DNA from 4 places in the Dactylosporangium sp. CA-139114 genome. Region 3 is predicted to be linked to each of the others. Evidence: riboswitches for the same ligand, from Rfam matches in the RefSeq annotation. Region 3 holds a riboswitch; each other region holds the start of a gene.
What was found. Region 3 has a riboswitch for cyclic di-AMP ahead of ACQP2P_RS20490 (C39 family peptidase). Riboswitches for the same ligand answer to the same signal wherever they lie in the genome.
Positions count from the first base shown of each region.

Region 1: linked by a shared signal. The riboswitch ahead of ACQP2P_RS13945 (NlpC/P60 family protein) and the one ahead of ACQP2P_RS20490 (C39 family peptidase) in region 3 are both predicted to bind cyclic di-AMP.
Region 2: linked by a shared signal. The riboswitch ahead of ACQP2P_RS00385 (NlpC/P60 family protein) and the one ahead of ACQP2P_RS20490 (C39 family peptidase) in region 3 are both predicted to bind cyclic di-AMP.
Region 4: linked by a shared signal. The riboswitch ahead of ACQP2P_RS44830 (coiled-coil domain-containing protein) and the one ahead of ACQP2P_RS20490 (C39 family peptidase) in region 3 are both predicted to bind cyclic di-AMP.

Region 1 covers NZ_CP192080.1:3,069,058-3,072,358, reverse strand. The annotation lists gene ACQP2P_RS13950 (HEAT repeat domain-containing protein) at 1-164, opposite strand, end outside; gene ACQP2P_RS13945 (NlpC/P60 family protein) at 216-1,214, opposite strand; cyclic di-AMP (ydaO/yuaA leader) riboswitch at 1,222-1,366, opposite strand; gene ACQP2P_RS13940 (alpha/beta fold hydrolase) at 1,894-2,694, shown strand; gene ACQP2P_RS13935 (SpoIIE family protein phosphatase) at 2,698-3,301, shown strand, end outside.
Region 2 covers NZ_CP192080.1:81,044-84,344, reverse strand. The annotation lists gene dcd (dCTP deaminase) at 1-416, shown strand, start outside; gene ACQP2P_RS00385 (NlpC/P60 family protein) at 446-1,444, opposite strand; cyclic di-AMP (ydaO/yuaA leader) riboswitch at 1,456-1,588, opposite strand; gene ACQP2P_RS00380 (LamG-like jellyroll fold domain-containing protein) at 1,697-2,542, opposite strand; gene ACQP2P_RS00375 (class I SAM-dependent methyltransferase) at 2,740-3,301, shown strand, end outside.
Region 3 covers NZ_CP192080.1:4,513,479-4,516,779, forward strand. The annotation lists gene ACQP2P_RS20485 (MFS transporter) at 1-893, opposite strand, end outside; cyclic di-AMP (ydaO/yuaA leader) riboswitch at 1,128-1,271, shown strand; gene ACQP2P_RS20490 (C39 family peptidase) at 1,567-2,328, shown strand; gene ACQP2P_RS20495 (hydrolase) at 2,546-3,214, shown strand.
Region 4 covers NZ_CP192080.1:9,954,587-9,957,887, reverse strand. The annotation lists gene ACQP2P_RS44835 (exopolyphosphatase) at 1-620, opposite strand, end outside; gene ACQP2P_RS44830 (coiled-coil domain-containing protein) at 693-1,715, opposite strand; cyclic di-AMP (ydaO/yuaA leader) riboswitch at 1,725-1,873, opposite strand; gene ACQP2P_RS44825 (glycoside hydrolase family 19 protein) at 2,122-3,246, shown strand.

The sequences.
Region 1 (3,301 bases), 1.4 Mb from region 3:
TGCACGACCCCGTAGAACTGGTCGAGCGCCACCTCGCGCACGGCCGGGTCGGGGTCGGCGAGGCCGCGCAGGATCGCGGGGACGCCCGCGGCGCAGCCGTAGGCGTGCCGCAGCCGCTTCCACGCGACGGCATCGAGCCCGGCGAACACGTCGGCGTCATCCATGGGCGGCGATCCTACGACGTGTCCGGCCGGGCTCGGGTCCCGCCGGTGGGGTTACACGCGGCCGTAGCCGTAGAGCGAGTCGATGTCGATCGGGGCGACCTTCACCACGGTCCGGCTGTTGGGGGCGTGGATGATCTGGTTGTTGCCGATGTAGATGCCCACGTGCCCGAGGCCGTTGTAGAACACCAGGTCACCGGGGGCGAGCTGGGCCCGCGAGATGTGCTTGACCTTGCCCCACTGCTGCGCGGCGTTGTGCGGCAGCGTGACGCCCGCCGCCTTCCACGCCATCATGGTCAGGCCCGAGCAGTCGAACGTGTTCGGGCCGGCGGCGCCGAAGACGTACTTCTTGCCGAGCTGGGCCCACGCGTAGCTGACCGCCTTGCCCGCCGCGCCGGAGACGGCCGGCGGCGGTCCCGGGTTGGTGGTCGGGTTGGCGGTCTTCACCGGGGTCTTCGCCTTCGCCGCCGCGGCGGCCGCGGCCGCGTCGGCCTTGCGCTGCATCTCGTCGAGCTTGGCGATGTTGCCCTCGATCTGCTTGCGCCGCGCCTCGAGGTCGGCCTTCTGCCGGCTCTGGGCCGCGAGGGTCTCGTTGAGGCGCTGCTTCTCGGCGTCGACGCCGGCCTTGGCCGAGGCATACCTGGCGAGGTCGGCCTGCTGGTTGCGCGAGATCTGCTGCAGCGTGCCGACGCGGTCGAAGAAGCCGTCCGACGACGTGGCACCCAGCATCAGCGACCAGGAGCTCAGGTTGCCGCCGGACTTGTAGGCGTTGACGGCGATCTGGTCGGCGGTGGCGCGGGCGGCGTCCATGCTGGCCTCGAGCGGCTGCAGGTCGGTCTCGCGCTGCTTGATCGTGGCCTGGGTGGCCTCGAGGTCACCGTTGATCTTGTTGTAGTCCTCGACGATGTGCTCGAGCTCCGCATTGCCCTTGTCGATCTGGGCCTGGAGTTCGTCGTGCGTCGGGTCGGCGTGTGCGGCACACGCCGGCGCGACCATCGCCGCGACCGCCACTCCGATGAGGAACGAGCGCAGCGCCGTCCGTCGGTTGAACACGGCAAGCGTCCTTCTTCGCATCCGCCTACCGGGTTAGCTGACGGGTTCGGGCGAGAAGAAGGTTCGCCCTACCACGACCGTGACGGTCGCGGATTCACCCCTGGAGCAAGCCCCGGATGGGTCCCCGGCTCACGCGCCGGCGCCTGTTGCCAGGGCCGTCGTACGACTCGGCGGAGCCTGCCCGGGCCGCCCTCGGTGAGCGGCTGTGGCCTGGCAGGCCGCACCAAACGTATCGGCGGGATCCCGGCGGCGGAACCGCCCTAAGCAACACTTAACGTTCGCTCAAAGATCACGTTGCGGCGATGGCTACCGATATCGCCCGATTGCTCCCGATCACGGCCGCGGCCCGTCCAGCGCTGCGCAGCGGTTCAGGCGATCGCCGATCTCGACGGGGACGGCCCTCCTCGCCCGCAAGCATCTCCATGCCGCACACAACGCCACGGCCGCGCGGCAGCGGGGGACGGGCCGGCGACGCTCCGAAGTGGACACTGCCGGGCCGGCGGCGGAGGAAACGTTCCAACGAACGGGTGTACCCGCACCACCCCCGCCGCGGATCGACCCGGCGGGCGCGAGCAGCCGAAATGCGCACAGGAAGGCCGGATTGCGCCGGGCCGCCCACCACCGCCGGGCCATGTAGGCCCTTGTTCGCGCACGCCGGGCACGAGTAACGTCACGGACCGTGAGCGCAGTCCAGCGTAACAACGTCCGGCTGCTCGGGCCCGAGCACGCCCCGGCCGTCGTCTTCGCGCACGGCTTCGGCTGCGACCAGCACATGTGGCGGCTCGTCGCGCCGCGGTTCGCCGACGATCATCGCGTCGTGCTGTTCGATCACGTCGGGGCCGGCAACTCCGATCTCGGCGCCTACGACCCCCGGCGGTACACGTCGCTCGGCGCCTACGCCGACGACCTGCTCGAGCTGCTCCACGAGCTCGGCCTGCGCGAGGTCGTGTTCGTCGGGCACTCGGTCGCCGCGATGATCGGGCTGCTCGCGGCGAACGCCGAGCCGGACCGGTTCGCCAAGCTCGTGCTCGTCGGCCCCTCCCCGCGATACATCGACGACCACGACTACTACGGCGGCTTCAGCGCCGGCGAGATCGACGAGCTGCTGGAGAGCCTCGACCGCAACTATCTCGGCTGGTCCGCGGCGATGGCGCCGGTCATCATGGGCAACGCCGACCGGCCGGAGCTCGGCCAGGAGCTGAGCAACAGCTTCTGCCGCACCGATCCGGCGATCGCGCGGCAGTTCGCCGAGGTGACCTTCCGCTCCGACACTCGCGCGGATCTGGGCAAGGTGAGCGTGCCGACGCTGATCCTGCAGTGCTCCGAGGACGTCATCGCCCCCCGGGAGGTGGGGGCGTACTGCAACGCCAACATCCCCGGCAGCACCCTCGTCGTCCTCGACGCGACCGGCCACTGCCCGCACCTCAGCGCCCCGGACGAGACGTTCGCGGCGATCGACGGTTTCCTGCGGACGGGCTGACGCGTGCCCGAGCCGCTGCCCGAGGAGAACGCCGAAGAACTGTACGACAGCGCCCCCTGCGGGTATCTCACGCTGTTGCCGGACGGCACCATCGTGCGCGTGAACCGCACGTTCCTGCGGTGGACCGGCTGGCGCCGCGACCAGCTGGCCGGCCGGCGCGTGCACGAGTTCTACGCCGCCGGGAGCCGGATCTGGCACGAGACGCACCTGGCGCCGCTGCTGCACCTGCAGGGCGAGGTCCGGGAGGCGGCGGCCGAGTTCCGCAAGGCCGACGGCTCCCGGCTCGACGCGTTCGTCAACGCGGTGCTGCGCGCGGGTCCGGCCGGCAGCCAGGCCCTCGTGCGGATGACGGTGTTCGACGCGAAGGAGCGCCGGATGTACGAGCGGCAGCTGCTCGAGGAGCGCCGCAGCGCCGAGCGCAACGCGACCCGGGTTCGGCTGCTGCAGGAGATGGTGGTGCGCTGCGCCGCGATCGGGCGGGCCGAGGAGATCGTCGCGCCGATCGTGCGGGTCGGCGACGAGGCGTTCGCAGCCTCGGCGACCCGCGTGTGGCTGCTCGACCCGGCGCAGGCCGCGCTGCGCCCGCTCGGCGTCGCCGACGAGCTCC
Region 2 (3,301 bases), 4.4 Mb from region 3:
TCCAGCAGGACGAGCTCACCTCCATGGTCGAGGTGCACGACGGCGAGCCGTTCGTGCTGCACCCGGGCGAGTTCGTGCTCGCCTCGACGCTCGAGGTGATCACGCTGGGCGACCAGCTCGCCGGGCGCCTGGAGGGCAAGTCCAGCCTCGGCCGGCTCGGCCTGCTGACGCACTCGACCGCCGGGTTCATCGACCCCGGCTTCAGCGGCCACGTCACGCTGGAGCTGTCGAACGTCGCGAACCTGCCGATCCGCCTCTGGCCGGGGATGAAGATCGGGCAGCTGTGCATCTTCCGGCTGTCCTCACCGTCCGAGCACCCGTACGGCTCGGCGGTGTACGGCTCGCGGTACCAGGGTCAGCGCGGCCCCACCCCGAGCCGCTCCTGGCAGAACTGGCGCACCTGGCCGACGCAGTAAAAAAGGGTGGGCCCGAAGGCCCACCCTTTTTAAGCCACCCGGCCGTATCCGGATATCGGCTCGGAGTCGATCTTCTTCATCTGCACCGGTTGGCTGGGGTTGGGTGCGTGGACCATCCAGCCGTTGCCGACGTACAACCCAACGTGGTGCTTGTCGGGGTAGAAGAAGACGAGGTCACCGGCCTTGAGGTCGGCCCGCGAGACGCGCTTGGTGTCCTGGTACTGCCACATCGTGTAGTGCCGCAGGTAGGTGACGCCGACCTGCTTCCAGGACCACATCGTCAGGCCCGAGCAGTCGAACGTGTTCGGACCCTCGGTCGCCCACACGTACTTCTTGCCGATCTGCTGGCATCCGAACTGGGCGGCCCGGCTGCCGGGGCTCCCGTCGTACTGCTGCGGGCACGCGACCGGCTTGAGCGACCCGGTGCCGCTGCCGCTGCCGTAGGCCTGGAGGCGCATGTCCTGCAGGTTCTTGATGTCGGCGTTGATCTGCGTCTCCTGCTGATTGAGCGCGGCCTCCTGCTCGGCCTGCTTCGCGATCAGCTCGTCGAGGGGACGCTTCTGGGCGTCGTACTGCTGCTTGGCGACGAGAACGTCCTTGATCCGGTCCTGCTCGTCCTTGGCCACCATGTTGAGCATCGTCATCTGGTCGATGAACGTGTCCGGCGACCCCGTGGTGAGCATCGCGTCGAGCTTCGAGATGCGCCCGTTCTTGTACTGCAGCACGGCGAACGCGCTCACCTTGTCGAAGGCGGCGTCGACCTGGGCCTTCAGCGGCGCGATCGCGTCCTCGAGCTGCTTCTGCTTGGTCTTGTTGGCGGCGAGCTCGAGCTTGAGCTGGTTGTGCTGCTCGACGACGGGCTCGATCGTGTTCCACTTCTCGTCGATCTGCTTTTCGATCTCGCCGGGCGTGGGGTCCGCGTGCGCGAGGCCGGTGACGCCGACGGCGAGGGACAGACCGCCGAGGGTGGCGACGAGGAGCCGGACCAGTCGGTTGGGCCGCCGCGTCCACCTCAGATGGGTCTCCACCGAGGAGATACTCCTTCTTCCATGGCCGCCTACCGGGTTAGCTGACGGGTTCGGGCGGGAAGGTCGCCCTACCGCGATCTCGCGGATTCACCCCGGTGGAACACGTGGGTCCCCGGCTCGAAATCGACTCGGCGGTGCCGCCTGGCGCGCCCGTGGTGGGCGCGGACATCCAGCCGGCGCGAATTCACGTTAGGCGCGCCAGGTTCTCATGGACAAGTCGGCATCCAATTGTTGTCCGATTTGTCCCGAAGGTCAGGCAATTCGAGTGACGAACACATCATCGATTGCCCCTACAAACTGATCGTTGTTCGCGCTAGTCCCCTTGCCGCCAATACAGAGCGGATCGTCGTTCACTATCGACAGTGACGACGGAATGGTGACCCGCCCCGCCTCAACCCCGTCGACAGACACCGTGAGCAGCGAGTTACTGCGCGAACACGCGAGCCGGTGCCACCGCCCGTCGGCCACGGAACGTGTCGAGAGCGCTACGAAAATGCTCGACGAACGCGTGCCGACAATCACACAACTGGGCCGCCCGGCCTCGCCGTCGACCTGCAACTTGAACTGACTGTCACCGACCGAGAACCCTTTTTGGACGACATTGGCGCCCTTGGAAGTCTCTTCCGGCTGAACCAGCACACTGGCCCCATACGTAATGGGTCCACGACCGGGATTGAGAAACCCGGCCGGAGCACTCTGCAGGATCACGCGGGCACAACTCTGCGCACCGTAATGCTCACACCGGGGCGGAAAACGCACCGCGAGTCCGCCGTCGTGGGCCACGGTGGCGAGCTGCCCGCCCTCGGCCCGCCGCGAGCGCAGCGCCAGCCGCCCGGAGACGTCCGCGACCGGTTCGGCCAGGCCGTCGTCGAAGGTGTACCGCACCGTGACGGCCCCGTGCACCGGCGAGCCGGCCGGCCCGCTGGACGGCACCGCCACGGCCGGCGCGCTACCCATGCCGGGCGCCTTCGCGGACTGCCCGGTCAGTGGTTCGGCCGCACTCCGCCCGGGCGGCGCCGACGCCCGCCGCACCGCGAGGCCGGCAAGCCCGACAAGACACGCAAGCAGGGCACACAGCAACAACCGGCGGCGGCGCATAACCGGGCATGGTGCCCCGAATCGCCACGCCGGCGCGGCCGTTTCGAGCGCGTTCCCTCCAATGCGTTACAAGATTCATTGCTCCGGTCCGCCGGGGGCACGACCGTTGCTCCCGTCAGACACCGTTCGGCCCTGGCGGGCCTCTCTGCCACGTCCGTGGGCCCAGAAAACCCACACTCGGCGTAACGTGTCCGGCCATGCCCGACGACGCATGGCGCGAGGAGACCCGCGCCTCCTACAACACCGTCGCCAAGAGCTACGCCGAGTTCGTGACCGGCGCCTTGACCAGCGACCCGTACCTGACCGCCATCCTGCGACTGTTCGCGGACCTGCTCCCGCCGGGCGCCCGGGTGGCCGACATCGGCTGCGGCCCCGGCCACGTGACCGCCCACCTGGCGGAGCTCGGCGCGGACGCCTTCGGCATCGACCTGTCCCCGGCCATGATCGACCTGGCCCGTGCGACCTACCCCAGGCTCACCTTCGAGGTGGGCGACATGACGGAGCTGACCCTCCCCCCGGTCGGAGGCATCCTGTCCTTCTGGTCGCTGATCCACATCCCCGACGAGTCGATCCCGCCGGCCCTGGCCGGCTTCCACCGAGCCCTGAACCCGGGCGGCGTCCTGCTGCTCGGCTTCCACGCGGGCGACGGAGCCCGCCTGAAGACCGAGGGCTACGGCGGCCACCCGATGCGAGTGAACGTCCACCGCCGCCAACCGGCCCGGATGACCGAGTGGCTGACGGAGGCCGGCTTCACGGTGG
Region 3 (3,301 bases):
AGCCACGCCGCCGCCCACAGCAGTCCCATGGTGATCAGCGCCCTGGTCTTGTGCACCCGCTCCACCCAGCGAGACACCGGCAGCTGCCCGATGAGGACCACGGCGGTGGCGACGGCGTAGAGACCGCCGACCAGCGCGGTGGAGCCGGACATCTCGGTGCGGATGACCAGCGGCACGCCGCTCTCCATCTGGGCCAGGCCGAAGGTGACCAGCAGCAGCTGCGCGACGAGCAGGAGGGCGTAGTTGAGGCCGGGCCGGAACCGGACGAGCCGCTCCCGGTGCTGCGCCGCGTCGCCGTCGGATCGCGGCAGCGGCACGCGGAAGAGGATGATCAGGGCGTACACCGCGCAGCTGACCCCGTTCGCCACGCACATCCACCGATAGCCGGTGGCGGAGCCGAGCAGCACACCGCCGAGCCCGGCCCCGGCCCCGAGGCCGAGGTTGAGCAGCAGGTAGCGCAGCGACATCGTGCGGACCTTGGCCTCGGCGGTGGCGCTGAGCGCGGTGATGATCGGCACCACGGCGGGCAGGAACGCGCCGGTCCCGACCCCGATGACGAGGACCGCCGCCAGCTCGGCGGCGTACCCGGACCCGAGTGCGACCAGCAGCCAGCCCACGGTCTGGGTCAGCAGCGCGGCGACCGCCACGATCCGCGGCGAGTGCCGGTCCACGAGCCAGCCCCCGACGACCGACATCGGCACGGCCGCACCGGCCAGGACGAGCAGCAGCAGTGCGATCGCTGCGGCGGACAGGCCGCGGAACTGGCTCAGATAGATGGCCAGAAAGGGGTAGCACAGCCCGGTGCCGACCGCGGACACGCCGTAACCGGCGACGAACCACCATGCCGCGGCGCCGAGCCGCCGCGTCGCTCCGCCGGTCCGGTCACCGCGCATTGCCAGCTCCTCCCGTGTCGCCTTGCCGGCGGTGTCGAAGATGCCCTCGCGGCCGTCGGATGTCCAATCGCCGTCCGCCGCCGGGCCACGGATCTGACGGTCCGTGGGTCGGCGGCCGCGTTGTGTAGTTGCGCGGAGTGCGCTTCTTCCAGCTAGCAGGTCTAGGCGAGGCCGGCGGCCCTGCGTAACGTCATGACTCGCTCGCCCCGGTTCGTGTCCACAACGGGTGGCGCCGGGACGGGCCCGCTGAGTCGTGCCATGCACGAGCCGGGGACCCACCGCACGTCTGGGGTGAATCCGCGGGCCGAGTGCCCGCGGTAGGGCGACCTTCGCGCCCGAATCCGTCAGCTAACCCGGTAAGCGGATGCGTGAGGGAGATTCGCCTGTGCACAGCCGCAACCCCTGTTGCAGCCATCCTCGCCCGGAGCATGTAGGCCCGGGTCTGCGTCGATCGCCGGCGGCCGCCGAGCGCTGATCACACGCAGGGCGGACCGCCGTCGCGCGGCGCCGAGTGGCGCCGCGGGCGTGCCGGGACGCGTTGCTCCGCGCGGCCCACGCCGTATCGCGGTGGCCGGCCCATGCGGCCCGCCCCCGAGCGCCGTGCCGCGCGCACAACCCCCGATGCTCAACCCTGATCGATCGCCCCTGCGCGGGGTTTTTGAGGAGAGTCGCAATGCATGCTGAACCCGTACGTGAGCAGGCCGGCCGCATCCGAGGCATCCGCCGGGTGCGAGCGGTCGCGATCTCGGGCGCCCTGCTCGCCGCGACCGCCGCGGCCGTCAGCGCGTGCGGCCAGGTCGCCGACACGTCGTCGGCCCCCGCGGCCGCAGTGGGCGCTCCGGCGGCCGGGCTTGATGCCGCCCGGGCCGTGCCTGACCCGGCCGCCGCGGCGCCGACGCAGTCCACGGCGCCGGCCCCGGCGGAGAAGGTGCTCGCCTACGACTTCCAGCTGCAGCCCAACTTCTACTACTGCGGCCCGGCGGCCACCCGGATCGCGCTGACGGCGGCGGGTCACGCCATCAGCCAGGACCGGGCCGCGTCGTTGCTGGGCACCACCACGAACGGGACGAACTCGGCCCTGGACACCACCCGGGTGCTCAACAGCGTGATCGGCGGCGGCCGCACGGTGTACCGCACCAGGGAGATTCCGGCCTACCCGGCGACGCCGGCGCAGGCGAAGCAGTTGCAGGCCGACGTGGTGTCCACCGTCAGCAGCGGGCGGGCGGTCGTCGCCAACATCGCCGGGCACCTCACGGACAACGCCGGTGTCTTCCACTCCTACGAGGGCGGGCACTACCTCACCGTCGTGGGGTACCAGGACGGCGGCAGCACAGTGAAGATCGCCGATCCGGCCAATCCCCGGGGCGACGGCACCTACTGGGTCAGCACCCCTAAGCTGGCTGACTGGATCTCCCAGCGCGGCTACTCGTACTGAGCCCGGCGCCGTAGAACTGACGTAGATGAAGGCCTCCGGCCCGGGGTGGCGCGCTCCGGGGCCGGAGGCCTGCACATGACAGCACTCACCACGTGGCGACGGGGGTTTTCCCCGGCCGGCCGGGGGTAGCTCGGAGCCGACGGTGGTGAGCGGGCCGCTCGCCTTCGGGCCGGTCGCAGCCGCTCGCCGTACGGCCAGTCGCAGCGTGGAGGACGCGATGACCAGCCTTCCCAAGCGTGACCCGGCGAAGGATCACCTGCTGAGCCCGGGCAACGCGGCACTCGTGATCATCGACTACCAGCCGCCGCAGATCTACACGGTGCGGTCCATGAACACCGGGCGGATGCTCAACAACATGGTCGCGCTCGCGCGTCTCGCCCGGGTGTTCAACGTGCCGACCGTCCTTTCGACCGTGAACGTGCAGTCGGGCGTGAACCCGGACACGGTGCCGCAGCTGCGAAACGAGCTTCCCGACATCCCCTCGTACGACCGGACGCAGATCAACGCGTGGGAGGACAGGGAGTTCCTCGACGCGGTGAAGGCCACGGGGCGCCGCAAGCTCATCATGTGCGCACTGTGGACGGAGGCGTGCCTGCTGTTCCCGAGCCTGGACGCGCTCAACGAGGGGTACCAGGTCTTCCCGGTCGTCGACGCGCTCGGGGGTACGACGATCGAGTCGCACCAGAATGCGCTCGAGCGCATCAACAACGCCGGGGCGCAGCCCACGACGTGGAACTCGGTCGCGTGTGAACTCCAGCGGGACTGGGCCCGCACCGAGACGGTGGAGGGCTTCCTGCAGACCGTCATCGACCAGAACGAGGACTGGGGCTGGTACGAGGAGCTGCGCGGGCGCGGGAAGCGGCTGCAGACCCCGGTTCCTGTGTAGCCCGCCCGGCCGCGTCCGCCGCCGCTCGGCAGCCGCCGCGGTCACGGGCCGTGGCGGCCGCGGTCGTCGGTCAGCAGCGACAGTCCT
Region 4 (3,301 bases), 4.8 Mb from region 3:
ACCCGGCGCAGCTGGTCCACGAAGAGGTCCTGCTGCTCCCGGAACAGCTCGGCCCGCTCGGCCACGTCCGGCAGGGCCAGGATCTCCTCGACGTCCTGGTGGTCGATGCACGCGTCGATGAGCTGCATCATGAGCTGGTAGTTGGAGATGCGGAACTGGCGGAAGCGGCCCAGCCCGGTGCGGCTGTCCATCAGGAAGTTCAGCAGCGTCCAGCCGGTCGGCTGCAGGATCTCGGTGATGTCGTACTGCGCGGAGTCGGCCCGGTCCACGGCGACCATGAGCTCGTCGGAGACCTGCGGGAAGCGCTCGGCGCCGCCGTAGTGGTCGTAGATCACCCGGGCCGCCGACGGGGCCTCCGCGTCGATGACGTGATTGGTCGCCTGCCCGTGTTGGAGCTTGGCCGCTCTGAGCGTCTCCGAGTGATGGTGATCGAAGACCAGGTGGGCGCCGGGGGCGTACGGCAGGTTGGTGAGGATGTCCGTCGGCCCGACCTCGACCGCGCCGTCCTGCACGTCCTTCGGGTGCACGAACGTGATGTCGCCGATGAGGTCGAGGTGCCGCAGCAGGACCGCGCAGACCAGTCCGTCGAAGTCGCTGCGGGTCACGAGACGGTACTTCACTGCTATTCCCCCTGCGACGGAAACGGCCGGTCGATGGTTGCCCCATCGGCCGGCCGGTCGCGCGTTTGAGGATTACAGGATCGACAGGTGCACGTGATTCGTGTGGTCACTGGAGGGATCGCCGGCGACGCCGCTGTAATGGTGCCAGCCCACCGCCGGGGTCCAGATCTCCTTGAACCAGATGACGTACATGACGCCGAGCTGGTTCGCGTTCTTCACGAAGTACGCGGCCAGCGTGCTGCCGTAGACGTAGTCGTCACCGGAGGCCACGCCACCGAATCCGTTCTTCGTCTGGACCGAGAAGTCGCACGCCCGGCCCTTGGGGTGCTCGTAGGGCCCGCTCGGCCGGAAGCACGCGACGAACCGCTTGAAGCCGTCCTTCTGCGCCTCCTGCATCGCGTGGAGCATGCGCGGGGTGATGCAGCCGGTGGTCGTGGGGTCCTTGACGCTGCACGACTCCTTCGGCAGCCCGCCGCTGGACGTGCGCGGCACCGGGTCGGCGGTCGGCAGGTTCGCGGTGACGAAGCCCTTGCTCGGCCCGCCGGCCAGCTTCAGGGCGGTCTCCGCGTCCTTCTTCTTCTGCTCCATCGTCTGGACCTGCTGCTGCTGCGCGGCGACCTCGTCCTCGAGCGCCTTCTTCTGCGCGGCCTGGCTCTCCTTGAGCCCCTTGAGCTCGTGCAGCAGGTTGTCGTTGTGGTGGGCGATCTGGTTGATGGTGTCGGCCCGCTCGGCGAAGCTGTCCGGGGTGCCGGCGTCCATCAGCGCGGCGAACGTCGTCAGCGGGCCGGTGCGGTAGGCCGCGACGGCGACCGCCGCCACCTGCTCCTGGACCGTGGCCAGCTGGGCCTCGGTCGCCTGCAGCTGCGCGGTGAGCTCGCCCTGGCGCTTGACCGAGGCGTCGAACTTCTCCTTCGCCTCGGACCAGGCGCGGGTGCTGTCCTCGAGCACGGAGCCCAGGGTCGGGTTCGCGCTGGACCCCTCGTCGCCGGTGTCGCCGCCGGGCTCGGCCGCGGCGGGCGTGGCGGCGAGCCCCCCGACTACCAGAGCCGCCAGCAGCGCGACGATCATGCGCCGGTAGGGATGTCGCGATGACATCTGGTTCGTTGTTCCTTCCGTCGGCCGCCGACCGAGTTAGCTGACGGGTTCGGGACGGAACGATCCCTACCGCCCCTCCGATCGGGAAGGGCGGACTCACCCCAACGTAACGGTGGGTCCCCGGCTCGCCACGTGCGGCGATTGGGCGGCAGCCCCGCCCGGCACCGGGGGCGGCGCCTGCTGGACGTGACCGTGGGTCACTGTACCCAGGGCGCTTCTTTTGCGCACCGCACCGTTTGTGCGGAGATCTTTTCGACCTGGACTAAGTGATGCAGATCACTCGCCGCGCCCGGGCCTCAAGGCAACCGTAAATATTCTTCATAAAAAGATGACGTTCGCTCCTTCGACCCGCGGTGCCTGGTCATATGGGCTGGTCAATCGGCTGGTTCAGAAGGAGTGATCAACGGTGTCGAGAGTCCGCCTGCTGGCGATGCTCGCCGCGGTGACCATCGCGGGAGGGGTGGTCGCGGTGTTCAACATGCTGCCCGCCTCGGCCGCGTCGTGCAGCCCCGCGTGGCAGGCCTCCGCGGTCTACACCGGAGGCGCGACGGTCTCCCGCAACGGCCACAACTACCTCGCCAAGTGGTGGACGCAGAACGAGGCGCCGCCCGGGACCACCGGGGTGTGGCAGGACCAGGGCTCCTGCGGCGGTGGCGGCGGTTCGCCGGCGACCCAGCCGCCCCAGACCGGCTCGGCCGGCGGCTGCGACTTCCCGGCGTGGGTGCAGGGCCGCAACTACGTGACCGGCGACATCGTGAAGTTCACGGACGGCAAGTTCTACATCGCCGAGCACGACAACCCCGGCTACAGCCCCGTGATCAGCACCTGGTTCTGGGACCCGTACACCTGCTCGGGCACCGGCACCGGCACCGGCACCGGCGGCGGCACGACTCCGCCCCCCTCCAACGGCTCCTTCGTGGTCAGCGAGGCGCAGTTCAACCAGATGTTCCCGGGCCGGAACTCCTTCTACACCTACTCGGGCCTGGTGGCGGCGCTGTCGGCGTACCCCGGCTTCGCGAGGACCGGCTCGGACGACGTGCGCAAGCAGGAGGCGGCCGCGTTCCTGGCCAACGTGAACCACGAGACCGGCGGCCTGGTGTACGTCGTGGAGCAGAACACCGCGAACTACCCGCACTACTGCGACACGAGCCAGTCCTACGGCTGCCCGGCCGGCCAGTCGGCGTACTACGGCCGCGGCCCGATCCAGCTGTCGTGGAACTTCAACTACAAGGCCGCGGGCGACGCGCTCGGCATCGACCTGCTGCACAACCCGAACCTCGTGCAGACCGACTCGGCCGTCGCCTGGAAGACCGCCCTCTGGTACTGGAACACCCAGAGCGGCCCCGGCACCATGACCCCGCACAACGCGATCGTGAACGGCGCCGGCTTCGGCGAGACGATCCGGAGCATCAACGGCAGCCTGGAGTGCGGCGGGCGCAACCCGGCGCAGGTCCAGAGCCGCGTGGCGGCGTACCAGCGCTTCGTGTCCATCCTGGGCACGGGCACGGGGGCCGGCTCGCTGTCCTGCTGATCTTTCTCCCTCCGAACCCGGCGGCGGCCCTCCCATGGGGTGTGGGGGGCCGCCG